3 regions of the Paraburkholderia bryophila genome follow, and region 1 is predicted to be linked to each of the others. Evidence: predicted binding sites of a transcription regulator. Region 1 holds the regulator's gene; each other region holds the start of a gene.
The links. The regulator HrcA, encoded in region 1, represses chaperone genes, less so after heat shock. The targets are predictions, from matches to a motif close to TTAGCACTCNNNNNNNNNGAGTGCTAA.
Positions count from the first base shown of each region.

Region 2: the regulator HrcA is predicted to act here: its motif matches at 5,717-5,743, upstream of rpoH (RNA polymerase sigma factor RpoH).
Region 3: the regulator HrcA is predicted to act here: its motif matches at 6,831-6,857, upstream of groES (co-chaperone GroES).

Region 1 covers NZ_JACCAS010000001.1:2,217,363-2,227,074, reverse strand. Annotated here, with positions in the region: gene glnE (bifunctional [glutamate--ammonia ligase]-adenylyl-L-tyrosine phosphorylase/[glutamate--ammonia-ligase] adenylyltransferase) at 1-1,125, shown strand, start outside; gene recN (DNA repair protein RecN) at 1,292-2,962, opposite strand; gene GGD40_RS09865 (NAD kinase) at 3,035-3,937, opposite strand; gene hrcA (heat-inducible transcriptional repressor HrcA) at 4,244-5,263, shown strand; gene hemH (ferrochelatase) at 5,447-6,517, shown strand; gene GGD40_RS09850 (RNA-binding S4 domain-containing protein) at 6,525-6,932, shown strand; gene grpE (nucleotide exchange factor GrpE) at 7,446-8,030, shown strand; gene dnaK (molecular chaperone DnaK) at 8,477-9,712, shown strand, end outside.
Region 2 covers NZ_JACCAS010000001.1:2,421,076-2,430,787, reverse strand. Annotated here, with positions in the region: gene nagE (N-acetylglucosamine-specific PTS transporter subunit IIBC) at 1-1,053, shown strand, start outside; gene cydX (cytochrome bd-I oxidase subunit CydX) at 1,218-1,331, opposite strand; gene cydB (cytochrome d ubiquinol oxidase subunit II) at 1,362-2,498, opposite strand; gene GGD40_RS10740 (cytochrome ubiquinol oxidase subunit I) at 2,534-4,129, opposite strand; gene cydP (cytochrome oxidase putative small subunit CydP) at 4,119-4,379, opposite strand; gene rpoH (RNA polymerase sigma factor RpoH) at 4,719-5,654, opposite strand; gene GGD40_RS10725 (acyloxyacyl hydrolase) at 6,018-6,581, shown strand; gene GGD40_RS10720 (nuclear transport factor 2 family protein) at 6,624-7,007, shown strand; partial or broken gene GGD40_RS10715 (2-isopropylmalate synthase) at 7,061-8,041, opposite strand; gene ybiB (DNA-binding protein YbiB) at 8,556-9,527, opposite strand.
Region 3 covers NZ_JACCAS010000001.1:2,020,461-2,030,172, reverse strand. Annotated here, with positions in the region: gene GGD40_RS09050 (HD domain-containing protein) at 1-557, shown strand, start outside; gene GGD40_RS09045 (efflux transporter outer membrane subunit) at 707-2,263, opposite strand; gene GGD40_RS09040 (DHA2 family efflux MFS transporter permease subunit) at 2,253-3,692, opposite strand; gene GGD40_RS36880 (hypothetical protein) at 3,676-3,798, shown strand; gene GGD40_RS09035 (HlyD family secretion protein) at 3,785-5,050, opposite strand; gene GGD40_RS09030 (TetR/AcrR family transcriptional regulator) at 5,095-5,715, shown strand; gene GGD40_RS09025 (hypothetical protein) at 5,830-6,258, opposite strand; gene GGD40_RS36660 (FCD domain-containing protein) at 6,305-6,508, shown strand; gene groES (co-chaperone GroES) at 6,930-7,220, shown strand; gene groL (chaperonin GroEL) at 7,282-8,922, shown strand; gene GGD40_RS09010 (hydroxymethylpyrimidine/phosphomethylpyrimidine kinase) at 9,175-9,712, opposite strand, start outside.

The sequences.
Region 1 (9,712 bases):
GTGCTGGGCGGGTCGCGCTGGGCGGCCGGCTATCTGATTCGCCATCCGCAACTGCTCGACGAATTGCTCGACGACGAAGCGATCAATAGCCCGTTCGACTGGCCCGAGTTCAAGCGCACGCTGCGCTTGCGGCTCGCCGCCTCGGACGGCGTGGAGCAGCAGATGGACCTGCTGCGCCACGCGCACCAGGCCGAAGTGTTCCGCATCCTGCTGATCGATCTGGCCGGCAAGCTGAGTGTCGAACATGTGAGCGACCGGTTGTCCGAACTCGCCGACGCGGTGCTCGACGTCACGCTCGAAGCGGTATGGAAGCAACTGCCGAAGCGTCACCGCGAGGTGCCGCGCTTCGCGGTGATCGCGTATGGCAAGCTGGGCGGCAAGGAACTGGGCTACGCGTCCGACCTCGACGTGATCTTCCTCTACGACGACGCCGACGATGCCGCCGCCGAGATTTACTCCACCTACACCCGCCGCCTGATCACCTGGCTGACGACCGCGACCGGCGCTGGCACGCTGTTCGACGTCGATCTGCGCTTGCGGCCGAACGGCGAATCGGGGCTGCTGGTCACGGATCTCGACGCGTTCCGCCGCTACCAGCTACGCGAGGGCGATGCGGCCAATACCGCATGGGTCTGGGAACACCAGGCGCTGAGCCGCGCGCGCTACTGCGCGGGCGACGCCGAGATCGGCGCGAAATTCGAGGCGATCCGCGAACAGGTGCTGACCACGCCGCGCGAAGCCGCGCTGCTCGCCAAGGAGATCGTCGAGATGCGCGAGCGCGTCGAGGCGGGGCATCCGAACCATACGGCGCTGTTCGACCTGAAGCACGATCGCGGCGGCATGGTCGACATCGAGTTCACCGTGCAGTACTGGGTGCTGCTGCACGCGGCGAGCGATCCCGAGCTGATCCGCAATACCGGCAACATCGCATTGCTGCGCGAAGTGTCGCGTTTCGGGTTGATGAGCGAGGCGGAAGCGGAGACGGTCGGCGCGGCGTATCGCACTTACCGCAAGTTGCAGCACAAGCTGCGGCTGGACGGGATGGAGAAGGCGCGGGTCGTGCCGGCGTTGGTGGAGACGGAGCGGGAGGCGGTGCTGGGGTTGTGGGAGCGGGTGTTTGGGTGAGGCGGACGGGGCGTTCGCGCCCGCGGTCGCCATCCGGCGCGTGTGGACGGGGCGCGACGCGCCACACTGCGTCTGATGGCTCGATGTTTCGCCGTGGCCGCCGGTGCCACGTTCGCGCGGCGCGGACGGCGAGGGCGGCTGCCTTGACCGAGCCCCGTACTCGTTACTAAGCCGCCAGCATTTCCTTCGCGTGCTTGCGGGTGGTCGGCGTGATCTCCAGACCGCCGAGCATGCGCGCGACTTCCTCCACGCGGCTTGCCTTGTCGAGCGACGTGACGCTGCTCACCGTGCCACCCTTGCCGTCGCCCGCTTTCGCGACCTGGAAGTGATGGTCGCCGCGCGCTGCGACTTGCGGCAGGTGCGTCACGCAGAGCACCTGACGCGCTTGCCCGAGCTGATGCAGCAGCCGTCCAACCACTTCGGCGACACCGCCGCCGATGCCCGTATCCACTTCGTCGAAAATCAGCGTGGGTGTCGGGCTGGCCGCGCTGGCGATCACGGCCAGCGCCAGGCTGATCCGCGCCAGTTCGCCGCCTGAGGCCACTTTGGCGAGCGGCCGCAGCGGCACGCCCGCATGACCGGCCACGCGGAATTCGACCTGTTCAAGTCCATTGGCGCCGCCTTCGGGCAGCGGCACCAGGCCGACTTCGAAGGTGCCGCCTTTCATCGACAGTTCCTGCATGCCGGTGGTGACCGCGGCGCCCAGGGCCTTGCCGGCTTTGGTGCGCGCCTTCGACAGTTTTTTCGCTTCGGCGAGGAACGTTTCTTTGGCGTTGGCTTCGGCGGCGTGCAGGCTGTCGAGGTCGGCGGCGGCGTCGAGCGCGGCCAGTTGCGCGCGCCGCGCCTCGTGTTCTTCGGGCAGCGTTTCCGGTTTCAGGCGGAATTTGCGAGCGGCCGAATGCAACGCGTCGAGGCGCTTTTCGACCTGCGCCAGCCGGTCCGGATCGAGTTCGAGCTTTTGCGCGTAGTGGCTCAGCGAATACGCGGCTTCCTGCAACTGGATTTCGGCGGGCTCGAGCGCGGCGAGCACGTCGTTCAACGCCGGATCGATCTCGGCCAGGTCGCGTACCTTGGAGACGATCGACGCCAGATGCGTGATCATCGCCTCGTCCGATTCGGACAGCGCGCCGAGCGCACCTTGCACGCCGTCGATCAGATTCGCCGAGTGCGACAGCCGGCGGTGCTCGCTGTTGACCTCTTCCCATTCGCCCGGCTGCGGCCCGAGCTTGTCCAGTTCAGTGAGCTGCCACGCGAGACGCTCGCGCTCCAGTTGCAATTCGCGGTCGCGCGTTTGCGCATGCTCGACGGCCTGCACCTTCTCGCGCCACGTGCGCCAGGCGCGCGTGACGGTTGCCGCGGTGTCGGTCAGGCCGGCGTGCGTGTCGAACAATTCGCGCTGCGCGTCCGGGCGCATCAGCAACTGGTGTGCGTGCTGGCCGTGAATGTCCACCAGCATCTCGCCGAGCTCGCGCAACTGCGTGAGCGTGGCCGCGGTGCCGTTGATGAACGCGCGCGTGCGGCCGTTGCGGTCCACCACGCGCCGCAGCATCACGGTGCCGCCGTGCTGACCGTCGTCGTCGGCCGCGCCGAACGCCTGCTGGTCGAGCCACTGTTCGACCTGCGCATGAATCTCGAACTCCGCGGTGATGTCGGCGCGGCTTTCGCCGGTGCGCACGACGTTCGCATCGGCGCGGGCGCCGAGCGCGAGCGCCAGCGCGTCGATCAGGATCGACTTGCCGGCGCCGGTTTCGCCGGAGAAAACAGTAAAGCCGCTGTCGAATTCGAGATCGAGCGCGGCGACGATCACGAAGTCGCGTATCGAGAGGTGGCGCAGCATGGAGGTGGTCTGGTGAGCTTGAAATTCAGGGTTCGGCAGCGGCGGCGTTGCATTCCAGGGGCTGCTCGCGGCTCAGGGCTTGGTGTCTTCTTCGTGCGACGGGTATTCGTTCCAGTGCAGCTTTTTGCGCAGCGTCGCGAAGTAGCTGTAGCCGACCGGATGCAGCATGGGCACCGTATGGCGCGAGCGGCGCACTTCGATCGTGTCGCTCAATTCGAGCGAGGTGAACGACTGCATGTCGAAGTTCACGTTGACCTCGCGGCCGGACACGATCTGGATGCTCACCTTCGAGTCGTCCGGCAGCACGATCGGCCGGTTCGACAGCGCGTGCGGCGCGATCGGCACCAGCACGATGCCGCCCAATTGCGGATGCAGGATCGGCCCTTGCGAGGAGAGCGCGTAAGCGGTCGAGCCGGTCGGCGTGGCGACGATCAGGCCGTCCGAGCGCTGGTTGTACATGAAGCGCCCGTCGACCGAGACATGCAGTTCCGCCATGCCCGAAAAGCCGCTGCGATTGACCACCACGTCGTTGAAGGCCAGCGCGTGATAGATCGGGCTGCCGTTGCGCATGATGCGCGCCTCGAGCAGCACGCGCTCCTCGCGTTCGAAATTGCCCGCCAGCATTTGCGGCACGATCTCGCGCATGTCGGAGATCGGAATGTCGGTAATGAAGCCGAGCCGGCCGTGATTGATGCCGATCAGCGGCGTGCGGTAAGGCGCGAGCTGGCGACCGATGCCGAGCATCGTGCCGTCGCCGCCCAGCACGACCGCCACGTCGGCGCGCGCGCCGATCTCGGCGGGACGCAGCGCCGGATAGTCGGTGACGCCGATCTCGGCGGCGGTATCGGCTTCGAATACGACCTCGAAGCCGCGTTTCGCGATGCACGAGGCGAGCGCGGTCAAGGGCTCGACGATGCCCGGCGTATTGTTGCGCCCGACGAGCGCGACGGTCTTGAACTGGCTGGTCACTTGCATGCCGGCATTACACCATAGGTAGGGCCTGAAAAGAACCGCTGACAGACCCGGTAGCGGGCTGGCGCGGATGGGCTGCCGGCGTATTTCGCGATTATCGTTAGAATGGTGAAGCGTTGATGACATGCGTGCCGGTTAGAGTGCCACGGCGCGCCGTTGTCGAGGTGGCGGGCCGAACGTCGGGCCACCTGCCGGCTCACGCAGCGGATCGAAGACAAAGCGGCGCCCGGGCGAACCGTGGCGCATTCGTCAACGGTGAGCGCCGTTAGCGCTCGCGGTAGTCGTGTCATTAAGCTAAAATTTTCCGTCATGCTAGATCCTCGCGCACAAACCCTCCTCAAAACGCTGATTGAGCGCTACATCGCCGAAGGTCAGCCGGTCGGCTCACGCACGTTGTCTCGTTACTCTGGCCTCGAACTGAGCCCCGCGACGATCCGCAACGTCATGTCCGATCTCGAGGACCTGGGGCTCGTGATCAGTCCGCATACGTCGGCCGGCCGTATCCCTACGCCGCGCGGCTATCGGCTCTTCGTGGATACGATGCTGACCGTCGAATCCGCCGCAGACGAAGAAGCCGTGATGCGCGCCGTCAAGACTACGCTGCAGGCGGGTGAGCCGCAGAAGATCGTCGCCGCAGCGGCCAGCGTGCTGTCCAACCTGTCGCAGTTCGCCGGCGTGGTGCTCACGCCGCGGCGCAGCCACGTGTTCAAGCAGATCGAGTTCATGCGTTTGTCCGACAAGCGCATTCTGCTGATCATCGTGACGCCGGAAGGCGACGTGCAAAACCGCATCATGGCGACGCAGCGCGACTTTTCGCCGTCGCAACTGGTGGAAGCGTCGAATTACATCAACGCGCATTTCGCCGGCCTCTCGTTCGACGACGTGCGCCGCCGCCTGCGTGAGGAAATCGACGAACTGCGCGGCGACATGACGACGCTGATGCACGCCGCCGTCACGGCCAGCACCGAAGAGTCCGACACTGGCGAGAACGTACTGATTTCCGGCGAGCGCAATCTGCTGGAAGTCGCCGACCTTTCGTCCGATATGGCGCGCCTGCGCAAGCTGTTCGATGTGTTCGACCAAAAGACCAGTCTCCTTCAGTTACTCGACGTGTCGAGTCACGCGGCGGGCGTGCAGATTTTCATTGGCGGCGAATCGAATCTCGTGCCGATCGAGGAAATGAGCGTGGTCACCGCGCCGTACGAAGTGAACGGTAAGATCGTCGGCACGCTCGGCGTGATCGGCCCGACCCGCATGGCGTACAACCGCGTGATTCCGATCGTGGATATCACCGCGCGCCTGCTTTCCCTGACTCTCAGCCAGCAATAGCTGGCTGCCCGGCGGCGGCAACTCACGCGCTCATTTCAAGTCCGTTCATCATGCGCGACGGCGCGCGGCTTGCCAATTGGCCGAATGGCCAGGGGTGTACGGCGGACCGGTCGCCAGGCCGCGCCGCTATAATGAAACCCACCTGAATCGACTCTCCGCCTCAAGCGGTTACCTCTGCTGCCTATGCGCTTCGACCTCGAGCGGCCCTCACAGAACGCCACGTCACACCGTGTCGCCGTACTGCTGATCAATCTCGGTACGCCCGACGCGCCGACGCCGCGCGCAGTCCGTCGCTATCTCGCGCAGTTTCTGTCCGATCCTCGCGTGGTCGAAATTCCGTCGCTGTTGTGGCAGATCATCCTGCGCTTGCTGATCCTGCCGTTCCGCAGTCCGGCGTCGGCGAAAAAGTACGCCGCGGTCTGGATGCCGGAAGGCTCGCCGCTGCGCGTCTATACAGAGAAGCAGGTGGAAGGCTTGCGCCACCTGCTGCAACTGAACGACTACACGGTGCTGGTCGACTACGCGATGCGTTATGGCACGCCGGGCATTCCGGCCATACTCAACCAGTTGAAGCTGGCGGGTGCCGAGCGTGTGCTGCTGGTGCCCATGTATCCGCAATACTCGTCGTCGACCACGGCGACCGCTTTCGACGACGCGTTTTCAGCGCTCAAGCGCATGCGCAATCAGCCGGAAATCCGCACGGTGCGTCAGTACGCCGACCATCCCGCGTACATTTCAGCGCTGGCCGCGCAGGTGCATCAGTACTGGCATCAGCACGGCCGGCCCGACTTCGCGGCGGGCGACAAGCTGGTGCTGAGTTTTCACGGCGTGCCCAAGCGCACCATGGATCTCGGCGACCCCTACCACGAGCAATGCCAGCAGACCGGCGCGCTGCTCATGCAGGCGTTGGAACTGACGCCGGTGGAATGCCGCATCACGTTCCAGTCGCGCTTCGGCAAAGCCGAATGGTTGCAGCCGTACACGGCGCCCACGCTGAAGGAACTGGGCGCGGCGGGCGTACGCCGCGCCGACGTGTTCTGCCCGGGCTTTACCGCCGACTGCCTTGAAACGATTGAGGAAATCGGCATGGAAGTGCGCGACGAGTTCCTGCACGCCGGCGGCAAAGAGTTTCATCGGATTGCCTGTGTGAACGCGTCGCCGGCGTGGATTGCCGCGCTCGGCGAAATCGTCGCGCAGAATCTGCAAGGCTGGCCGGTTCAGGCGCTGCCGGTGCCGCATTCGACGGGGGCTTGAACAGGCGATGAATTACCAGATTTCGACCAACACGGGCGCGAAGTTACGCATCGACAAATGGCTTTGGGCGGCGCGCTTCTTCAAGACGCGCTCGCTCGCCGCGGATGCCGTCGAGAAAGGCCATGTGCGCATTGGCGCTGCCAATGTGAAACCGGCGAAAGACGTGCGCGTCGGCGATCTGGTCGAGATCGAAATCGAGCGGATCGTCTGGCAGGTGGAAGTGCTGGGCCTATGCGACGTGCGCGGCCCGGCAAGCGTCGCGCAGACGCTTTATGCGGAAACCGAGGAAAGCAGGGTGAAGCGGCAGGTCGAGCAGGAACGGCGCAAAACGTATCGAGAGCCGGCGGCCGCATTGCACGGCCGGCCGACTAAACGCGACAGGCGCACTATCGACAAACTTTCAGGTGGGGATTGAACAGTTGTTCCATGGTCGCGTGCACACCGCCGTATTCGGTAGTGTGATCGTTGACAGCCCCGGACATGCAGATGGTCGTGGTGCCCAAAATCAGTACCAATGCGACCACCGAGATTGCGAAGGTCAGTTTCACGGTACTCCCCTTGGGAAGGATTCAGGACGGAAACAGGCGGATCAGGTGGGAAATTGCAAAATGTCGGTAAGGCTTACGTCGGATTAGGGTTAACGTGTCTTTTCCGACGCTTTAGTGGAGCATAGGCCACTTGTTGGCCGCACTCAATCTCAATCTGATTGCGTCGCAATAATGGTTGTAACCGGGCATTTCCGCCGCACGTCCGTGGTGCGAAAAGTTCCGCAAGACCCGCTTGAAACGGGTCTTTCCGGCCCCATCTGCGGTTTCGTTATGCGATGGTGCGCCAGCTAGTCTGTCGCTATTTTGCAACGCACAAATTGCACCCGCTTTTGCGCGCTGCCGCCACCGTTGGTTTTTACTTTTTTACGACTTTCAGCGACATGGAAAACACGCAAGAGAACCCGACGAGCCAGAATCCCACGCCCGCGGACGAAGCCGAGCGCCAGGCCGCCGAGGCCGCAGCAGCTCAGCAGGAAGCGGCCGCAGGCGCCGCGACCGAGGCGCCGGCAGGCCTCGAGCAGGCCGCGCTGGCTGAAGCGCACGCCAAGATCGCCGACCTGCAGGAAAGCTTCCTGCGGGCGAAAGCTGAGACCGAAAACGTGCGTCGCCGCGCGCAGGAAGACGTGACCAAGGCGCATAAGTTTGCGATCGAGAGCTTCGCCGAGCATCTGCTGCCGGTGGTGGACAGCCTCGAAGCGGCAGTCGCCCACTCGTCCGACGATCTGCAAAAGGTCCGTGAAGGCGTGGAACTGACGCTGCGTCAGTTGAACGGTGCGCTGGAAAAGGGCCGTGTCGTCGCCTTGAATCCGGTCGGCGAGAAGTTCGATCCGCATCGCCACCAGGCCATTTCGATGGTGCCGGCCGATCAGGAACCGAACACTGTCGTGGCAGTGCTGCAAAAGGGTTTCGTGATCGCCGACCGCGTGCTGCGTCCGGCGCTCGTGACCGTCGCGGCGCCGAAGTAAACGCCGCAGCCGCTTTCTGCCGTTTTCCGGTCGATTTACCGCCGCCAAGCTGGGCTGGCACCGCCATGGCCAACCGTCCCGTCGGCTACCGCGTTCGCCGTCTTCGACATGCGGGAGCGCAGCGCCGACTCGTTCGACGCGGGGCCGGCCGCGGTCGGCCGCGATCCGCGCCCCCGGTCCCAGATGGTTTCGCAGCAACGTCTACGAACACCGCGATCCGGGCGGGCGCTTCCTGCTTCACTGCTTGGCGTCGCAGAAAGCAGTAAAACAAGCGGAAAAAGTTCGACCGATTGAAAAAAATTAAAGACCGCATCGTAAAAGAGGTCTTGAAAACGATGCGGACGCACTTATGTTGAGTGCAGGTAGGAATTGAGAGCGGATCGCCTTCCCGCCAGATGGCAAGCAAGGCGCTTTCCGCAGCGATCAAAGTCAGGAGAATAGTAAAAATGGGCAAAATCATCGGCATCGACCTCGGCACGACCAACTCGTGCGTGGCGATCATGGAAGGCAATACGGTTAAGGTGATCGAGAACTCGGAAGGTGCGCGCACCACGCCGTCGATCATCGCTTACATGGAAGACGGCGAGATTCTCGTCGGCGCGCCTGCGAAGCGTCAGTCGGTCACGAACCCGCGTAATACGCTGTATGCGGTCAAGCGCCTGATCGGCCGCCGCTTCGAAGAAAAAGAAGTGCAGAAAGACATCGCGCTGATGCCGTACAAGATCATGAAGGCCGACAACGGCGACGCATGGATCGAAGTGCGCGACCAGAAGCTGGCGCCGCCGCAAATCTCCGCGGAAACGCTGCGCAAGATGAAGAAGACCGCTGAAGACTACCTCGGCGAGCCGGTCACCGAAGCGGTGATCACGGTTCCCGCGTACTTCAACGACAGCCAGCGTCAGGCGACCAAAGACGCCGGCCGCATCGCCGGTCTGGAAGTCAAGCGCATCATCAACGAACCGACCGCAGCCGCTCTGGCCTTCGGTCTGGACAAGGCCGAAAAGGGCGACCGCAAGATCGCGGTGTATGACCTGGGTGGCGGTACGTTCGACGTGTCGATCATCGAAATCGCCGACGTTGACGGCGAAATGCAGTTCGAAGTGCTGTCCACGAACGGCGATACGTTCCTGGGCGGTGAAGACTTCGACCAGCGCATCATCGATTACATCATCGGCGAGTTCAAGAAGGAACAAGGCGTCGATCTGTCGAAAGACGTGCTCGCGCTGCAACGCCTGAAGGAATCGGCTGAAAAGGCGAAGATCGAACTGTCGTCGAGCCAGCAGACCGAAATCAACCTGCCGTACATCACGGCCGACGCGTCGGGTCCGAAGCACTTGAACCTGAAAATCACGCGCGCCAAGCTGGAAGCGCTGGTTGAAGAACTGATCGAACGCACCATCGAACCGTGCCGCACGGCGATCAAGGATGCAGGCGTGAAGGTCGGCGAGATCGACGACGTGATCCTCGTCGGCGGTATGACGCGTATGCCGAAGGTGCAGGACAAGGTTAAGGAATTCTTCGGCAAGGAACCGCGTCGTGACGTGAACCCGGACGAAGCCGTGGCCGTTGGCGCCGCGATTCAAGGTCAGGTTCTGTCGGGTGACCGCAAGGACGTGCTGCTGCTCGACGTGACCCCGCTGTCGCTCGGCATCGAAACGCTCGGCGGCGTGATGACGAAGATG
Region 2 (9,712 bases), 200 kb from region 1:
TTCGGTCTGCCGGCCGCCTGTCTGGCGATGTTCCATGAAGCACCGAAGGAACGCCGTGCGATGGTTGGCGGCTTGCTGTTCTCGATGGCGCTGACCTCGTTCCTGACGGGCGTGACCGAGCCGATCGAATTCAGCTTCATGTTCCTGGCACCGGTGCTGTACGTGATTCACGCGCTGTTGACCGGCTTGTCGCTTGCGATCTGCTCGGCGCTCGGCATTCACCTCGGCTTCACGTTCTCGGCCGGCGCGATCGACTACGTGCTGAACTACGGCCTGTCAACGAAGGGCTGGATGGCGATTCCGATCGGTATCGTGTATTCGGTCGTGTATTACGGGCTGTTCCGCTTCTTCATCCGCAAGTTCAACATGGCGACGCCGGGTCGCGAACCCGCTGCCGTGGATGAGCAGGTCGGATCGTTCGAGGCCGGTGGTTTCGTTTCGCCGGTGGCCGGTGCGGCAGTGCCGCGTGCGCAGCGGTATATCGCGGCGCTGGGTGGCGCGGCGAATCTGTCGAACGTGGATGCCTGCACGACGCGTTTGCGTTTGTCGGTGGTCGATTCGAATCTGGTCTCTGAGAACGATCTGAAGACGATCGGCGCGCGTGGCGTGCTCAAGCGCGGTTCGGGCAATGTGCAGGTGATCATCGGGCCGGAAGCGGACATCATCGCGGATGAAATTCGTACGGTGATCGCGCAAGGTGGTGGTGAGACGGTGAAGGCGGCGAGTGTTGCGCCGGCTGCTGCTGTTGCTGCGCCGGTGGCGGTTGCGGGTGGGCACGGTGGTCCGCTCGATCCGGATCCGCTGCGCTGGCTCGCCGTGTTCGGCGGCGCGGGCAACGTGGTGTCGCTGGACGCGGTCGCGGCGACGCGTTTGCGTGTGGTCGTGCGCGATCCGTCGGCGGTGGATCGTCAGCGGCTTGCTACGCTCGATACGGCGTGGATCTCGGCGGATACGTTCCATATCGTCGTGGGCGATTCGGCGCAGCGCTACGCGGCGGTGCTGGCGACGCGTATGTCGTCAAATGGCGGCGCTGCTTCGCCTTTGCCGGCGTGATGCTGTGATCGTGTGATGGCGTGACTGCGTCGTAACGGAGTGGGGCGGCTCGCGCCGTCTCTACTCAAGCCGACGCAGCACGCAGCAATAAAAAACGGCACCTTGATTCAAGGTGCCGTTTTTGCGTTAACCGACCGGCTTCATCGCAGCCGGTCCACATCGCCTCAGCGCGTCTTCACCTTAGCTTCCACCGGCGTGCGCGACTCCAGCCACATCACATTGATGATGCCGAACGCCAACGCCACGCCGATCCCAAGCAGCCAACTGAAATACCACATCACAAACTCCTGTTAAAAGCGTAATGCCGTTCAATACATCGAATGCTGGTTTTCTTCGAGCGCGGCGGCGGTCACCTTGCCGCGCATCACGCGATACACCCAACTGGTGTAAATCAGGATCAGCGGCAGGAAGATGATGACGGCCACCAGCATGATCTGCAGCGTCATGCGGCTCGACGTCGAATCCCACACGGTGAGGCTGCTGCGACCGTCGAGCGACGACGGCATGATGAACGGGAACATCGAAAAGCCCGCCGTCAGAATCACGCCGATGATCATCAGCGAGGTCGACAGAAACGCGCTTTTCTCGAACCGCGAGCGTGCCAGCAGCAACGCCAGCACACCGCCCACCAGGCCCGCCACCGGCGCGGCCACCATCCACGGATAGTTCGCGTAGTTGGTGAGCCACAGCCCAGGCGCGCCGATCACGTTCTTCATCAGCGGATTGGCGACTGAATCGAGCGGCGGGGCGTCGATCACCTGATAGCCGCCGATCACCGTCGCGATCAGCACACCGGCAATCAGGAACAGCACCACGCCCACCAGCGACGCGATCCGCAGCGCGAGCGAGGCCCGCTCGGCCACCACGCCGTCCGACTTCATCTTCACGAAGGCCGCGCCGTGCGCCGCCAGCATCGACACGCTCACCAGCCCGCACAACACCGCGAACGGATTGAGCAGCGCGAAGAAGCCGCCGTGATAGGTGACGCGCAGGTCGGTATCGAACGAGAACGGCACGCCTTGCAGCAGGTTGCCGAACGCGACGCCGATTACCAGCGAAGGCACGAAGCCGCCGACGAACAACGCCCAGTCCCACGCGCTGCGCCAGCGCGGGTCTTCGCGTTTGCTGCGGTAGTCGAAGCCGACCGGCCGGAAGAACAGCGAGAACAGCACCAGCAACATCGCGAAGTAGAAGCCCGAGAACGAGGCCGCGTACACCAGCGGCCACGCCGCGAACATCGCGCCGCCGGCCGTGATGAACCACACCTGGTTGCCTTCCCACGTCGCGCCGACCGTGTTCACGACAATGCGTCGCTCGGTGTCCGTTTTCGCGATGAACGGCAGCAGAATCGCCGCGCCCATGTCGAAGCCGTCGGTGAGCGCGAAGCCGATCAGCAGCACGCCGATCAGCACCCACCAGATCAGTTTGAGGGTTGCGTAATCCATGATGATCTTTTCCCTTGATGCTCAGTGGCGGCGCATCAGGCGGCCGTGTTGGTCGGCAGCGGCTGATTCAGCGGCTGTTCCAGTTCGTGGTGGTAGCGGCCCGTATGCAGCGACGACGGCCCCAGGCGCGCGTACTTGAACATCAGCATGATTTCGATGATGAACAACACCGTGTAGAACACCACGAAGCCGCCGATGCTCAGATACAGATCGGTCGGCGTCAGGCTCGACGCGGAGAGGCTGGTCGGCAAGATGCCGGCAATGGTCCACGGTTGACGGCCCACTTCAGCCACGATCCAGCCGAACTCGGCCGCGAGCCACGGCAACGGAATCGCCCACACCGCCCAGCGCAGGAACCAGCGACGCTTTTCCAGCAGCAGCGAGCGTTGCGCGCAGAACCAGAACGCCGTCACGAAGGTCGCGAGGAACAGGATGCCGAGGCCGACCATCAGGCGGAACGAGAAGAACACGGGAGCGACCGGCGGAATCGTCTTCTTCGCCGCCTGGACGATCTGGTCCGGCGTGGCGTCGGTGACGTTCGCGGTGAACTGCTTGAGCATCAGGCCGTAGCCGAGGTCTTTCTTGTGGGCGTCGAAGGCGGCTTTGGCTTCGTCGGTGGCGTCGCCCTGCTTGAGCTTCTGCAGCGCGGCGTAGGCCAGCATGCCGTTCTTGATGCGCACTTCGTTTTGCGCCATCAGGTCTTTCAGGCCGACCACGGGTTCATCGACCGAGCGGGTGGCGATCAGGCCGAGCGCGTACGGAATCCGGATCGCGTAGTCCGTGCGCTCTTCCTTCTGATTCGGAATACCGATGATCGTGAACGGTGCCGGCGCCGGCGCGGTTTCCCATTCGGATTCGATCGCGGCCAGTTTCACTTGCTGGACTTCACCGGTGCGATAGCCGGACTCGTCACCGAGCACGATCACGCACAGCGTCGACGCCAGACCGAAGCCGGCGGCAATCGCGAACGAGCGCAGCGCGAATTCGGTGTCGCGGCGCTTGAGCAGATACCACGACGACACGCCAAGCACGAACATCGACGCCGTCACATAACCGGCCGACACGGTATGCACGAACTTCACCTGCGCGACCGGGTTGAACAGCACGGAGAAAATACTGTCGAGCTCCATCCGCATGGTCTGGTAGTTGAAGGTGGCGCCGACCGGATTGTTCATCCAGCCGTTGGCCACCAGAATCCACAGCGCGGACAGATTCGAGCCGAGCGCGACGAGGAACGTGACCATCACGTGCTGCACTTTCGAGAGCCGGTTCCAGCCGAAGAAGAACAGACCCACGAAGGTCGATTCCAGGAAGAACGCCATCAAGCCTTCAACGGCGAGCGGCACACCGAAAATATCGCCGACGTAGTGCGAGTAGTACGACCAGTTGGTGCCGAACTGGAATTCCAGCGTGAGCCCGGTGGTCACACCCATCGCGAAGTTGATCCCGAACAGCTTGCCCCAGAACTGGGTCATGTCCTTGTAGATCTGCTTGCCGGTCATCACATAGACGGATTCCATGATGACGAGCAGCCACGACAGGCCGAGCGTGAGTGGCACGAACAGAAAGTGATAAAGCGCCGTGATGGCGAACTGGAGGCGCGATAGTTCTACGACTTCGCTAACGGGCATGTTGATCACCTTGGGACGGATGGGAGGCCGGCACGGACAACAGCGCCTGCGCGACCTGTTCAGGCGGCAGCGACATGTGCTCCGCCTGCGGATGATTGAAAAATGCGTATTTGAGCGCCATCAGCAGGGCAAATTTGATGGCAAGGACGATGGCGATGTCCCGCGCCAACGTCGGACCGCGCACCCAGCGGTCGAACCGTTTGCGCAGGTTCGAGCGGGGGCGGTTGTTGCGTTTGAGGGCTATGGTCATGATCGGTCGAAGGCGACTTCTCGCCGGTGTGTCCGGCTGGATCCAGGCCGCTTGAGCGGTCTGGCGAGTGCATCCCGATTCTAGGAGCAGAACCCTATGCGCATCATTTCAGCGCTGCGGCATTGGGTCGCTACGCTCGCCCCGTCTGAACAGTATTGCTGTCTGGTTTGTGATACGTCAAGAAAACGTATGCCGGGTAGGCAAGGCCACGAGCGGGTTGGAGCGCGGCGAAGGCTTCGCCGCGCGGACGAAAAAAAGCCCCGCCGTCTTGCGAGGGCGGGGCTTTGCGGCCAGTTGGCGTTGGCCTGGCGGTGTGCGTTGTTGCGAAGGTTTTAAGCTTTACGCATATTCGGTCAGCGTGCCGCGCATCTTCTTCATGGCGCTGGCTTCGATCTGGCGAATCCGTTCCGCCGACACGCCGAATTCGTCGGCGAGTTCGTGCAGCGTCGAGCCGCCCGAACCGTCGTCTTCCACCTTCAGCCAACGTGCTTCGATAATGCGGCGGCTGCGGGCGTCCAGCGCGTTCAGTGCGCTCGCGATACCGTCGCTTTGCATCTTGTCGCGTTGGCGCGAAGCCAGCACGGCGGTCGGTTCGCTATGCGAGTCGGCCAGATAGGCGATCGGCGCGTACGCTTCTTCACCGTCTTCCACCTGGCCTTCGAGCGCGATATCGCCGCCCGACAAACGCGTTTCCATTTCGGAGACTTCTTCGCGCTTCACGTTCAGCTCTTTGGCCAGATCGTCGATCTGGTCCGGCGTGAACGCGCCCAGCCCCTGCTTGTGGCTGCGCAGGTTGAAGAACAGCTTGCGTTGCGCCTTGGTGGTGGCGACCTTCACCATCCGCCAGTTGCGCAGAATGTATTCGTGGATCTCAGCCTTGATCCAGTGCATGGCGTACGACACGAGGCGTACGTTCTGCTCCGGGTCGAAGCGCTTCACGGCCTTCATCAGGCCGATATTGCCTTCCTGGATCAGATCGGCGTGCGGCAGGCCATAACCGAGATAGTTGCGCGCGATCGACACGACCAACCGCAAGTGCGACAGCACCATACGGCGCGCGGACTCGAGGTTGTCCTGCTCGCGAAATTCGGTGGCGAACTGGCGTTCTTCCGCCGGCGTCAGCATCGGAATCCGATTAACGGCCTGGATGTAGGCGTCGATATTGCCCAGTTGACCGGGCAGCAGCGAGGAATGCGAGAGCGCCAGTGCACCTGCCGAAGCGGCCTTAGCCGCCGACGGGCTCAGAGTACTCGGAAGGGTCATTGCATGGCTCACGTGGAAAACTCCTTTGGAATCAGACAAAAGCGTATTCAGGTAAACGACTCCAGCGTTGGATGTTAGCACTCTGATTTCCCGAGTGCTAATACTTAGAGGCCGTAGGGACATCCAAGTTCCGTAAATTCCTATTGAAATTTGGATTTCAATAGCCATGATACGCTCCCCGCGCAGGCTATGCTCGAGTCGTACAATTTACCTGACAATTCTCCTTCACTATTATAAGTGACCGACTTTTGCTGATTTTGAAGTGACTAATTGCGAAAACTTAGGTTTCTTCATACGATCCATCGATCTGACTTTGTCTTTAGAATAAGGGAACGGTTACAGATTCTTTAACGTTCGGCGGAGTTCGGGTGTTAGATGAACAATAAGAACGATGTGTTGCGTGGTCTGGCGCTAAAAGCCACGTGTGCGGCGTTGTTGATCGGCGCTTCGGCGGCGGCTTCGGCCGACCCGTTCGGCGTGCAGATCGCCGGCGGTCTCGGCGACCGGCACGTCAAAAAGCTCGATCTTGGTTTCGTGTGGGATCCGAATCTGACCTGGTGGCAGATCGGCGACTGGCATTTCTCGCTGATCGGCGAAGCGCACGTGGCCTGGTGGCATACCAGCGAAGGCAACGTACACGACAACATCGGCGAAGTCGGTGTAACGCCGATCATCCGCTTAATCAAGGGAAGCGGGTCGCTGCGTCCGTACGCCGAACTGGGCGCGGGCATCCGGCTGCTGTCGAGTCCGCGATTGTCGGAGAAGTTCACGCTCGGTACCGCGTTCCAGTTCGCCGACATGGCGGGCGTGGGGCTGCAGTTCGGCAGCCACCAGCAGTACCAGGCGGGCTACCGTTTCCAGCATGTTTCCAACGGTGGTATCAAAGAGCCGAATCCTGGTATAAATTTCCACCAGCTATATCTGCAATATAACTTCTGACGACCGTGGCCACGTCGGCTCACCGGTGCGAGGGGCTGAGCGATGGTGGCAAAGATGATCGAAGCGATTCGCGGGCTCGAGCGAGAGCGCTTTCGTGCGATGGTCGACGGCGACGGGCCCTCGCTCGACGCGCTGCTCGCGGATAACGTCAGCTATGTCCATACGAACGGCAAGCGGGAAACGAAGCGGCAGTTCATCGACGGTATCACCGCCGGGCGGCGGCGATACCGGCAGATCGAGGTGCAGTCGCAAGAGGTGCTGCCGGTCGGCCGCGAGACCTGCGTCGTGACCGGCCGCGCGTTGATCGAGATGGAAGCGAATAACGGCGCGCTGCTGTTTCCGATCGCCTACACGGCCATTCATACGCAGGAAGACGGGCAATGGCGGTTGATCGCCTGGCAGGCGACCCGTTGTGCAATCGAGTGAGCCTCCGCGGTGACGCTATCGCCTCGTTGGCTCTTCACCTGCATTGCGGCAACGCCCGCATACGGATGCCGCTGATGCACCGGAAGCTGGTTGCAGCGCTCCACGACACACCGCACCGCATCGATATCCGAGAAATCCAGACCTGAATCGACGCCCTGCGCGTCGAGGTTCATCGCGAGCGTGACGAGGTCCAGATTGCCGGTGCGCTCGCCGTTGCCGAACAGACATCCTTCGACGCGGTCCGCGCCCGCCATCAGCGCCAGCTCCGCCGCGGCCACCGCCGTGCCGCGATCGTTATGCGGATGCACTGACAGCACGATGCTGTCGCGATAGCCGAGATTGCGGTGCATCCATTCGATCTGGTCGGCGAACACGTTCGGCGTCGCCGCTTCGACGCTCGCGGGCAGATTGACGATCATCTTGCGATCACGCGTGGGCCGCCACGTCTGCGCGACCGCGTCGCAAACCTCGCGGGAGAACGGCAGTTCCGCCGTGTTGAAGGTCTCGGGCGAGTACTGGAAGGTCCACTGCGTGTCCGGCCGCGCCTGCGCGTGTTCCTTGATGACACGCGTGCCTTCCACGGCCAGCGCCTTGATCTCCGCCTTCGACTGGTTGAAGACGATGCGCCGGAACGACGGACAGATCGCGTTGTACAAATGGACGATGGCGCGCGGCGCGCCCGCGAGCGCGTCGAAAGTCCGCGCGATCAACTCGGCGCGCGACGGCACGAACGCTTCGATGGTCACGTCGTCGGGAATGCGCTTTTCTTCGATCAGCTTGCGCACGAAATCGAAGTCGGTTTGCGAGGCCGACGGAAAACCGACCTCGATCTCCTTGAAGCCGATAGCGACCAGCATTTCGAAGAATTCGAGCTTCTGCGCGGCGTTCATCGGCTCGATCAGCGCCTGATTGCCGTCACGCAGATCGGTGCTCATCCAGACCGGCGCGTGGTCGATCGTGCGGCTTGGCCATTTGCGGCCGGTCAGCCGCACGGTGGAGAACGGACGGTATTTTTCAGCGGGATTGCGCAACATGTCGGGCCTCGTTCGTTGTGTCGTGTGCGAAAGGGTGTGGCGTCGGGCGGTTGGCGGACTGCCACGGGTGCACGGTCCGCCAGCCGGTGGCTAGCGGCACCAACGAACGGGCGCGAACGAACAGCGTCATGGTGACGACGAAAACGGACGTGGATGATGCCCATGCAACGTGCATATGACCCTCGCGCTTCGTCCGAACGGTAAACGGACGAATGCAAACGACTACAGGTTGTGAAGAACTACGGTTTGGGGTGACGCGGGAACTGCTGGAACTGCCGGAGGACTGTGCCTGGCGCAACCCCTGCGGGTGGCCAATGCGCAGCGCTACGTCTGACTTACGCTAGACGTAGCGATAGGGGCCGCGCTAGGCGGCCGAAGCTAATTCGGAGGGTGTTCGGAAGGGAACGCATGGGGGCTAATTTAAGACAGCGCGCAGCGGCGTGTCAACCCGCAGCGCTCGCGTTTTCTGACGCGAGCGCCGTTTTGCGGGCCGCGCAACTGAGCGCAGCGTCCATCAAACCGGCATTCTCGCGACGTCGACGATCAGCTCGACTTGCCGTTCGATCGCGCTCGGCACGGGCGCTTCGCCACGCAACACGGCGGCGATCCATGCGGCGGTTGTCGGCGCGTCTTTGGCCTCGGGCAAGTCGACCTCCGGCGCATCCGGCGACGAGCGCTCGTGCGGCACGCGCGTTTCGCAGACGCCGTCGTGCAACCAGTCCACCTGCACCTGACGGCGCGTGTCGGCCACGGCTTCGCCTTCGGTGCCGCGCGCCAGCAGCGCGCCACCCGCGGCCGCATCGGGATGCGTGTTGAACAGTTGCGTGAGACTGTCCCGGTACGGCGGATGCGTGTAATTCACGAGGCGCAGCCCAGCCGGCGCGAACGGTTGCAGGATCTTCACCAGCGTATGGGTCGAATTGCGCACGCCCATGCGCCGCCGCAACGCGAGCAGGCGTGCGAGTTTCGGGGCGAGCACGTCGATCGGCGCGAACGCGAGACGCCGCTCGGCGAGACCGTCTTCGATATCGGCATGCGTGCGCGCGTGAGGAATCCGCAGATGCGTGAAGATTTCCGCGCTGGTCACGCGGCCCGGATCTTCGGTGACGCCGTGCACCAGCACGGGCACGCCTTCGCGCGCCAGCAGCAGCGCGAGCAGCGGCACCAGGTTGGGCTGTTTGCGCGCGCCGTTGTAGCTTGGGATCGACACCGGCCGGAACTCGCCGTGCGGCAGATGAATCGGCTCGAACGACGCATGTGCGCCGGCCAGCATCGCGGCGAGTTCATCGGCGGTCTCGCCCTTCACGCGGTACGCGAGCAGCACCGCGCCGAGTTCGAGTTCGGCGACGCGGCCATCGAGCATCGCGCTGTAGAGCGAGCGCGTGTCGTCGGCGGTCAGCGCGCGGGCGCCGTTCGGGCCGCGGCCGATTTCCTTGATGAATCGGGCGCAAGGGAAGGGGGTGACGGTGTCGGCGGAGTCGGTCATCGGGCGCGGGGGACGAGGTGGCTTGCCGCCTGGGGCGGGCTGTCACGGTATTCAAAGGACGTTGTTCGGTGTGAGTATCGCATCTATGACGCTTCGGCGAGACCGTGCGCCGGATTCGCCGCCGCCGCGCGCGCTTGCCCGACTGCCGCGCGTGGCGCTTTTCCGCGCGTTACACTCGATGCTTT
Region 3 (9,712 bases), 200 kb from region 1:
CGGGCGCGATGATTTCCAAATCAGTGGAGATCGCGCTCGATCACGGTGTGCTCGCCGAGAGCGATTTGCTCGAACTCAACGACTGGACACTGCTGGATCGTCTCGCGCGTTGCGGGGTGGCGGACGCTGCCGCGCTTGCGCAACGCACGCTGAATCGCGATCTGCTTAAACGCGGCTACGTGGTGTCGGGACGCAGCGTGCCGCTGGAACTGCGCAAGGAGTGGGTGAGCCGCTACCATGTGTCGCGTGTTCAACGAGCGGCAGTCGAAAAGGAACTGGCGGAGAAGTTGGACCTGCCGTTCGCGGATGTGGTCTTGTACTGTCCCGCGCTCTCCGCGATGAAGGAAGCGGCCGTGCCGGTTGAGACCAGCCGCGGGCTTGAACTGCTGAACGACGCCGGCAGTGCAGCGTTCGCGGAGATCGGTGCTTTGCAGGACAGGTATGCGGATCTCTGGCGGTTTTATGTGTTCGTACCGGCCGATGCGGTCGCGCGGGCCGGGTCGATTGCCGGGGAGATGTTCCAGGTTCCTTGCGAGCTGGCGCTGAAGCGGGGCTAGGGGCCTTGTTGGCAGGCGATACTTTTCCGTATCGTTGGCGTTTTGCCGGCATTCATTCCGGCGGCGGGGGCGGCGGAATGCAACCCGACAACAGAAAAGTCACGCCAGGTAGAAGCAGCAGGCATCTCATCGGTTTTCCTTTAAATTTCTCATTGCGCTGCGTCACTCACTTTTGCTTCCGCGATATCCCAGCCGCCCCCCAGGGCTTTGTATAAAGCCACCAGATTGGTCGTTACCGTCGCCGTGCTGTCAGCCAGTTGTTCCTCGTTGGTGAGCAAGGTCTTTTGTGCTGTCAGTACATCGAGGTAATTGGAGATCCCTCTGACATAGCGCTTATTGGCTAACTCAAGCGCTCGTCGTGACGCCTGCACGCTTTCATCAAGACGATCCCGACGCCGTTGCTCTGCGGCATAGCCGGTCAGTGCATCGTCCACGTCCTTGAAAGCCGACAAAACCGTCTTGCGATAATTGATTGCAGCCTCCTGCTGCTGCGCCTCTCTCAAGGCAAGCGTCGCCCGCAACTGGCCGCCTTCGAAGAGCGGTATCGACAGACTGGGTCCAGCGCTATAACTGCGCGCGCCCCAGCTTCCCAGGTTGGTGAACTGGGTCGCCTGAATCGCCACGCTGCCGGACAAGGTGATCTTCGGGAAAAAATCTGCCTTGGCGGCGCCAATGTTGGCTGTCGCCGCATGCAACGTGGCTTCCGCCTCGCGTATGTCCGGTCGACGGTGCGCCAGCTCGGACGGCAGTCCGACCGGCACGCGCGGCGGCACCACCGGTGCGGCCGACGGCGCGGTCAACCGTGCGGCGAGCGCCTGCGGATACTCGCCCAGCAGCAGCCCGATCGCATTGATGAGCTGGGCCTGCTGCTGCTCGTCCTGCGGGATATCTGCCGCTGTCGATGCCGCCTGGCTCTGCGCATTGGCCACATCGAGATCGGTCGCCAATCCGTGGTGCGCGCGATCGGCTGTCAACTGGACGGTACGCTGCGCGTAAGCCAGATTTTCCCTGGTGATACGGAGCTTCTCCTGGATGCCGCGCAGGTCGAGATAGTCGCGCGCGACTTCCGCCGTCGTCGATACCACCGCGTCATGTCGTGCCTCCTCTTGCGCTTCGGCTGTGGCACTCGCATTCTCGGCGGTGCGTCGCACGCGACCCCATAGATCGAGTTCCCAGGAGGCATCGAATCCGTACTGATACAGATTGAATGGCGGCAGACCGCTCGATGTCGCGCCCTGCGTCGGTACGCCTCCTTGCCGGCCGCCGAGGCCATTCGTGCTGGTGCCCGGCGTCGAACTTCCCGTGCCGCCCAGCAGACCGATGACACCATCCGGGCTCTGGAATTCACGGGTATAGGAGGCGTTGCCGTCGAGTGTCGGGAATTCCGCCGCCCTGGATTGGCCGAGTTGCGCCCGGGACTCGGCCAGCCGCGCAGCGGCGACCTTGATATCCAGATTATTCTGGATCGCCTGCGTGACCAACTCCGTGAGCAGCGGATCGCCAAAGCTATTCCACCACGCGGGGTCGATCGGTTCGGCAACGGCGACGGAAGCCGCCGGGTTCGCTGCGGAAGGCCCGCTCCACTGATCCGGTGCTGCGATAGTGGGGTGCCTGAAGTCCGGCCCCATCGTGCAGCCGGACATGATCAGTGACACGCCGGCGCCAACCAGGCAGGCCAGCGGCAGCCATCGATAATCAGTGCGCATTGATCTGAGCTCCCTTGGGCAGCTTGGGTAACAGGATACAAACCGGGGCGAGCACCAGCGCAAAGCAGCCCAGCATGATGAAGACGTCGAGGTAACTCATGACGGACGCTTGCTGCTCGACGGTCGAGGCAATCGAACTGAGCGACGTGGTAAAGCCGTTGTAGGGCGTGATATGTTCGGCGAGCCGCGCATGGTGAAACTGTTCACGCCAGGCAAGCTGGGTGGTCACCAGCGAGACGCCGAAGCTTCCGCCGAGGTTGCGCATCATGTTGATCAACGCCGAAGCGTTATTGTTCTCTTTGGGCGGTATGCCGACGAATTGCACGGCGGACAGCGGAATGAAAAGGAACGGCAGCCAGATGACCTGGTACAGCCGCGACAGTGAAACGTCCCAGAAGCTGATGTTCAGGTTCAGCCCCGCCGCATTGAAGAGCGCGACGCCGGTACCCACGAGCGACATCATGACAAGCCATTTCGGCTGAAACACGCGCCCCGTGACAACGCCAGCGATGGGCATGAAAAACAGCGTGACCAGACCACCCAACCCGAGCGTCAACCCCGCGTTCGTTGCGTCATAGCCGAGCAGGGCCTGCGTGAATTGCGGCAGGAGTTGCGTCGTGCTGTTGATGATGAAACCAAACGCGAACATGACGCCGCAGCTAATCGCAAAGGCGCGCGATCTGAACAGCCGCAGATTCACAATCGGCTGACTCACCCTGAGCTCCCAGACAATCAGCGTGAGCAGCGACACGGCCGCGATGGCCGCGAACCAACAGATAAACTGCGAAGAAAAACCGTCTTCGCGCTCGAACTTGTCGAGCACGATCTGCAGGCACCCGAAGCCCACGGCAACCAGCACGAAGCCAAAATAATCGATGCGCAGTCCCTTCGTGAGCAGCGCCCGCCGCTCCTCCTTCACCAGCTTGCTGTCGCTCACGAACATGCCGGTGAGCACGAGGGAGACGATGCCGACCGGAAAGTTGATCAGGAACACCCAGTGCCACGAATAGTTTTCGGTGATCCAGCCGCCGAGCATCGGGCCGATGGCCGGCGCGGTGACGACGGTGAGGCCGTATAGCGCAAAGGCCAAAGGGCGTTTTTCTTCCGTAAACGTGTCGGCGAAAATACTCTGTTCAACCGGTGCCAGCCCGCCGCCGCCGAGCCCCTGAAATACCCGGAAGGCGATCATCATGGGCAAGGATGTCGCAAACCCGCAAGCTACCGAGCTGACCGTGAAAATGAACACGCAGATCATGTAGAAGCGCTTGCGTCCCACCACATTCGCCAGCCATCCGCTGATCGGCAAAATGATCGCATTGCTCACCAGATAGCTGGTCGTGATGTAGGTGCTCTGGTCCTGGCTCGCGCCGAGGCCACCCGCGATATGTCTGAGCGCGACGTTCGCAATGGTCGTGTCGAGCACTTCCATGAACGTGGCGATGGAGACGATCACGGCAATCAGCCAGGGGTTGTACGATCCGGCCGCCGACCTGGGAAGCGACGCATGCGTGACGGCCATGGTCATTGCACCGTGACGCGTGGGTCGACCGATAATCCCGGCGCTAGCGGTAGCTTGCGCCAGTCGTCGCCGTCGAAAACGATTTTCACGGGCAGGCGCTGAACCACTTTGACGTAATTGCCCGTGGCATTTTCAGCGGGCAGGCTGCTGAACACCGAGCCGGTGCCGCGCTGCAGGCTCTCGACGTGCGCGTGCAGCACCGTGTCCGGGTAGGCGTCGACGGTGACGTCGACCGGCTGCCCAACCTTCATATGGATAAGCTGCGTTTCCTTGAAATTGGCTGTTACCCACATGTCGTTAGGGACCACCGCGACCAGCGCCTGGCCGGGCGTTACATAGTTGCCCAGATTCACGGTTCTTTTCGTGATCTTGCCCGCCTGGGGCGCAAGCACCTCCGTATAGCTCAACTGCAATCTGGCGTTGTCGACATCGGCGTGGATCTGGCGCACGGACGCTTGTGCCGCATCGATTTTGGTCTGTTGCGAAACGATTTGCGCCTGGGCCGCAGTGACTGCCTGCCTGGCGCTGTCGAGCTTGGCTTGCGAACTCTTGGCGCTCGCCTGGCTCTGATCGAGTTGCTGGCGCGTGATCGCCGCGGGATCCGAACCGAGGTAGCGCGCCAGGTCCTGCTTCGCCTGCACGAGATCGGCCTCGGACACGCGCACTTGCGCTTCCTGCTGCGCGAGATTGGCGATCTGTACGGTGAGATCGGCGCGTGCCTGCGCGACCTGCGCGACGGCGTTCGCTTCCTGAGCTTCCGACTGTTCGAGCTTGACCTGATAGTCTCGCGGGTCGATTCGCAGGATGGGCTGACCCTTGTCGACGTGCTGGTTATCGGCGACCAGCAATTCGATCACGCGCCCGCTGATCTGGGACGCAATCTGGCTCTGGTTGCTGTCGATAAACGCGTCGTCCGTGCTTTCATAATGCCTGCTGTGCAGCCAGTACGATAGGCCTGCAACGACGACCACGGTCAGTACCGTTGCGCCGATCAGCAGGTTCAGGCGCTTGCGCCTTGGGCTGGCTGGCGCCTGGTTAGCCTCCGCGCGTTCGGGATCTTGCTGCACCCCGGACGGCGTTTCTTGGTCACTCTCACTGCCGGCCATCGGTTTCTCCAGAAATTGGGCGGATAAGCCGGATACTACAATGGAACGGTACGGTACCGTTCTATTTAAAATATTGTGATAATCTGAAAATAATTTTCCCCACGGGCAGCACGATGAAACGTAGTTCCAACGATAGCGATAGCGGCCAGGTAGCTTGCCCATCCAGCACGCGCCCATCTCTACGAAAAGGGCGCCCGTCCGCGTCGATGGCGGGCGAGGTCGAAGAGCGGATTCTCGATGCCGCGACTTCGATGTTTCTCGAGTATGGTTTTGCCGGGGCATCGTTGGAGCGGATTGCCGAGAAGGCGTCCGCCAGCAAGGCCACGGTTTACAGCCGCTACGCGGGGAAGGAAGCGCTTTTCGCCGACGTGGTGAGACGAAGCGTGGAACGCAGCATGCGGATCATCCAGGAGTCACCCCAATTCGATTCGTTGCTGGAACGGCTAACGTATGCCACCCGGGCGCTGGTGACGCGTCTGTTGAGTGACGAGGTGATTGGACTGATCAGAATGGTCGTGGCGGATGCGCCGAGATTCCCATTGCTTGCTCAGTTGGCGCACGAACGAGGCCGCTTGCGCTCGATCGAAGCGGTCACGGCCGTGATTACGGAGCATTCGGGGCAGCCCCGCGACGCGCGAACCCGGGCGGCAGTCAAGCGCAATGCGCGGATTCTGGCAACTCAGATGCTGGATGCCATCGTGGCGCCGCTCATGATGCGGGCCATGCTAGGACAGGATCTGGAAGCCTTGCGTGGAGAGATCCGCTCCCACATCAATCAGACGCTAGCCATCTTCGTGGCGGCGAACGCGCTCGAGCCGTTTCTTTGAGGCTTCAAGTCGACGGGGCTGCGTTGAAACAGATGGACGCAACGGTAGTGCCGCAGCAGGATCTGGAAGTCATGTTCATGCTGCTCGTCAACGGCATCGGCAAAACCGTCTCGACTAGCCCTGTGCCGAGCCCGTTTTCGTCGCCAACCTTAACCGCGCCTGCGGAATCCAGGTCCCCCTGCCAGCCGCGAGCGATGTAGCCAGCTCCAGCAGGGGCACGATTCGCCGTTGTTTTTTCTGGCCATGGTTCTGCGCGATGTCGGCAATCCTGTGATGGAGAAACGGATTCATGAAGCGGTCGCGCACCTCGTCCAGATACGCAAGCGCATCCTCCCGCTTTCCCTGCGCCTCGAACACCGGTATCACCTCGTCCATCCAGACCGCCTCGAGTTCATTGCGTAGCGCGGGGTCCTGCATGGCGTGGTAGACCGTCTCGTCTTGCGGCCGGGCATCGAGCAGCCAGCGTTCGGCGAGGAACGTGTGTCCGAGGTTCAGCAAAAATAGTTTGAGTTGCTCGACATGCTTCAGATCGTCGGTCAGCACGATCGACGCATGGGCGCAGGGCACCTGCAAGCGTGGTTGCCTCTCGATGGCCGAACTGTTCGACGAGCGGCATAGCCCGATCTCAGCGCGCCTTAGCAGACACGCGGAGACGAGCCAGACCTGGGCGGCGGCGCTGGTGGAGCACGAGGCGATTTATCGCGCGCTCGAAGACCGTGATCCGCTAGCCGCCCAGTCGGCGATTCGCAGCCATCTCAAGGCGTCGGGCACGCGCTGGATCGAGGGCGGCTGAGGCGGCGCGGACGCGACGTCGAAGATTTCCTCGCCCCGAGCGTGAGCGAGGAGCGTGATCTATTTCGAGGTTTACCCTTAGCCGAATGCCGATCTCCCGGTTTACACGAGCGTTTTTGCTGGAGATGCCCCCGGGTGCGACTGGCGTGCGCGGCTCCACGGCGCAGCCGTTCAGAGGCTAAGTCACTGTTTGTCAAAGTGAATTTGTGACGTCGCGGTCCCGGACGCCCGTCGCGGGTCCGAACTTGAGTGAGCAAGGTTCAAACTTAAGTGAAGCTCGACATCCCATCCCTTCTTGAATTTGTCACCACCCGTCCATATAATTAGCACTCGCTGCACGAGAGTGCTAACAACATCGCCGGTTGGCTCCGCCAGCCGGGTTTTCTCAGCGTTCTTCAGTCTCAATCAAGAGAGGAGTATGTATGAACCTTCGTCCTTTGCATGATCGCGTGATCGTCAAACGTCTGGATCAAGAAACCAAGACTGCGTCGGGCATCGTGATCCCCGAAGCCGCAGCAGAAAAGCCGGATCAAGGCGAAATTCTGGCAGTCGGCCCGGGCAAGCGTGACGACAAGGGCGCACAAATCGCGCTCGACGTGAAGGTCGGCGACCGCGTCCTGTTCGGCAAGTACGCAGGCCAGACCGTCAAGGTCGACGGCAACGAACTGCTCGTGATGCGCGAAGAAGACATCATGGCCGTGGTGCAGAAGTAAGCGCTGGTCGCTACTTTTCCCGGTCATAAGTCATATCCCAAAGAATTCAAGGAGTTAGAAGATGGCAGCTAAAGACGTCGTATTCGGTGATTCCGCCCGTGCCAAGATGGTTGAAGGCGTGAACATCCTCGCGAACGCTGTGAAGGTCACGCTGGGTCCGAAGGGCCGCAATGTGGTCCTGGAACGCAGCTTCGGCGGCCCGACGGTCACGAAAGATGGTGTCTCGGTCGCGAAAGAGATCGAACTGAAAGACAAGCTCCAGAACATGGGCGCGCAAATGGTCAAGGAAGTGGCTTCCAAGACCAGCGACAACGCAGGTGACGGCACCACGACCGCAACGGTTCTGGCTCAGTCGATCGTCCGCGAAGGCATGAAGTACGTTGCATCGGGCATGAACCCGATGGACCTGAAGCGCGGTATCGACAAGGCTGTCACGGCTGCAATCGAAGAACTGCGCAAGATCAGCAAGCCGTGCACGACGAACAAAGAAATCGCGCAAGTCGGTTCGATTTCGGCTAACAGCGACTCGTCGATCGGCGATCGTATCGCTGAAGCAATGGACAAGGTCGGCAAGGAAGGCGTGATCACGGTTGAAGACGGCAAGTCGCTGCAAGACGAGCTGGACGTTGTCGAAGGTATGCAGTTCGACCGCGGCTATCTGTCGCCGTACTTCATCAACAACCCGGACAAGCAAGTCGCCGTTCTGGACAACCCGTTCGTGCTGCTGCACGACAAGAAGGTCTCGAACATTCGTGACCTGCTGCCGGTACTGGAACAAGTCGCCAAGGCTGGCCGTCCGCTGCTGATCATCGCAGAAGACGTCGAAGGCGAAGCACTGGCAACGCTGGTGGTCAACAACATCCGCGGCATCCTGAAGACGGTTGCTGTGAAGGCACCGGGCTTCGGCGATCGCCGTAAGGCCATGCTGGAAGACATCGCGATCCTGACCGGCGGTCAAGTTATCGCTGAAGAAACCGGCCTGACGCTCGAAAAGGCAACGCTGGCTGAACTGGGTCAGGCGAAGCGCATCGAAGTGGGTAAGGAAAACACCACGATCATCGACGGCGCTGGCGAAGGTGCAACGATCGAAGCGCGCGTGAAGCAGGTTCGCACGCAAATCGAAGAAGCAACGTCGGACTACGACCGTGAAAAGCTGCAAGAACGCGTTGCCAAGCTGGCAGGCGGCGTTGCAGTGATCAAGGTTGGCGCTGCGACCGAAATCGAAATGAAGGAAAAGAAGGCACGTGTCGAAGACGCACTGCACGCAACGCGCGCAGCTGTGGAAGAAGGCATCGTGGCTGGTGGCGGCGTCGCGCTGATCCGCGCACGTACGGCTATCGCCGGTCTGAAGGGCGCTAACGCCGATCAGGACGCAGGTATCAAGATCGTGCTGCGCGCGATGGAAGAACCGCTGCGTCAGATCGTCACGAACGGTGGCGAAGAAGCCAGCGTCGTGGTGGCAGCAGTGGCAGCCGGTACGGGCAACTACGGCTACAACGCAGCAACCGGCGAGTACGTCGACCTGGTTGACGCAGGTGTCGTGGACCCGACGAAGGTCACGCGCACGGCTCTGCAAAACGCAGCATCGGTGGCAGGTCTCCTGCTGACGACCGACGCAGCTGTTTGCGAACTGCCGAAGGAAGATGCTCCGATGGGCGGCGGTATGCCCGGCGGCATGGGCGGTATGGGCATGGACATGTAATTTCGATTGGGCCTCGTCAGAGGCTCGGTTGGAAACACATGGGGAGGCACGCTGCGAGGCGAGCTTCCCAAAAGCAAAAACCCGCAGAAATGCGGGTTTTTGCTTTTGGGGCGAGGGTGTTGAATGTCAGCGCGATTCGTGCGGAAAAAGAAGAAGCCCGCACGAATGTGGGCTTCTTCTAGTGATTGCACAGTGCGCTACCGTGGCTGACGCATCTCGACAGCGATAAACGCCAGCGCCTCACGCCAGCGTTCAATGCCGTGCTTCACCCGGCGTTGCACCTTTGCCGGCGGTCGGCGGCGTTTCATCGTCGCTGCTGCGCGCCCAGAAGAAACGATCCGGCAGATACGCGCCCATGCCCGGCCGGAACGCATTGCGCACCGCCTGATACAGATACTCCTGCGCCTCGCGCACCGCCTCGGCGGGGTCTTGCCCGTTGGCCAGCAACGCGGCGATTGCCGCGCCCAGCGTGTCCGTCAAACCCATGATCCGATGGCTGCCGCGGTCCCACGTGTCCTGGCGCAACTGGCCGTCTTCGCTGAACAGCGTATTCACGTGCCGGTGCGTGCCGGTTTCCGTCGACAGAATGTATTCGCAGCCTTGCGACAGCAGATGCGAGATCGCCGCGTCCAAGGTTGGCGCTTCAGCGTCGCCGTCGGGCTGGGCCAGCGCGAGCAGCGTGGTGGCGTCCGCAACCAGCAGCGTGGTTTGCGGCGCGAGCAGGTCGGCGATCGCTTCGCGCAGTTCGTCGGCGGCGAGCACGTGCTCGTCGTCGAGCGTGAAGTCGGGG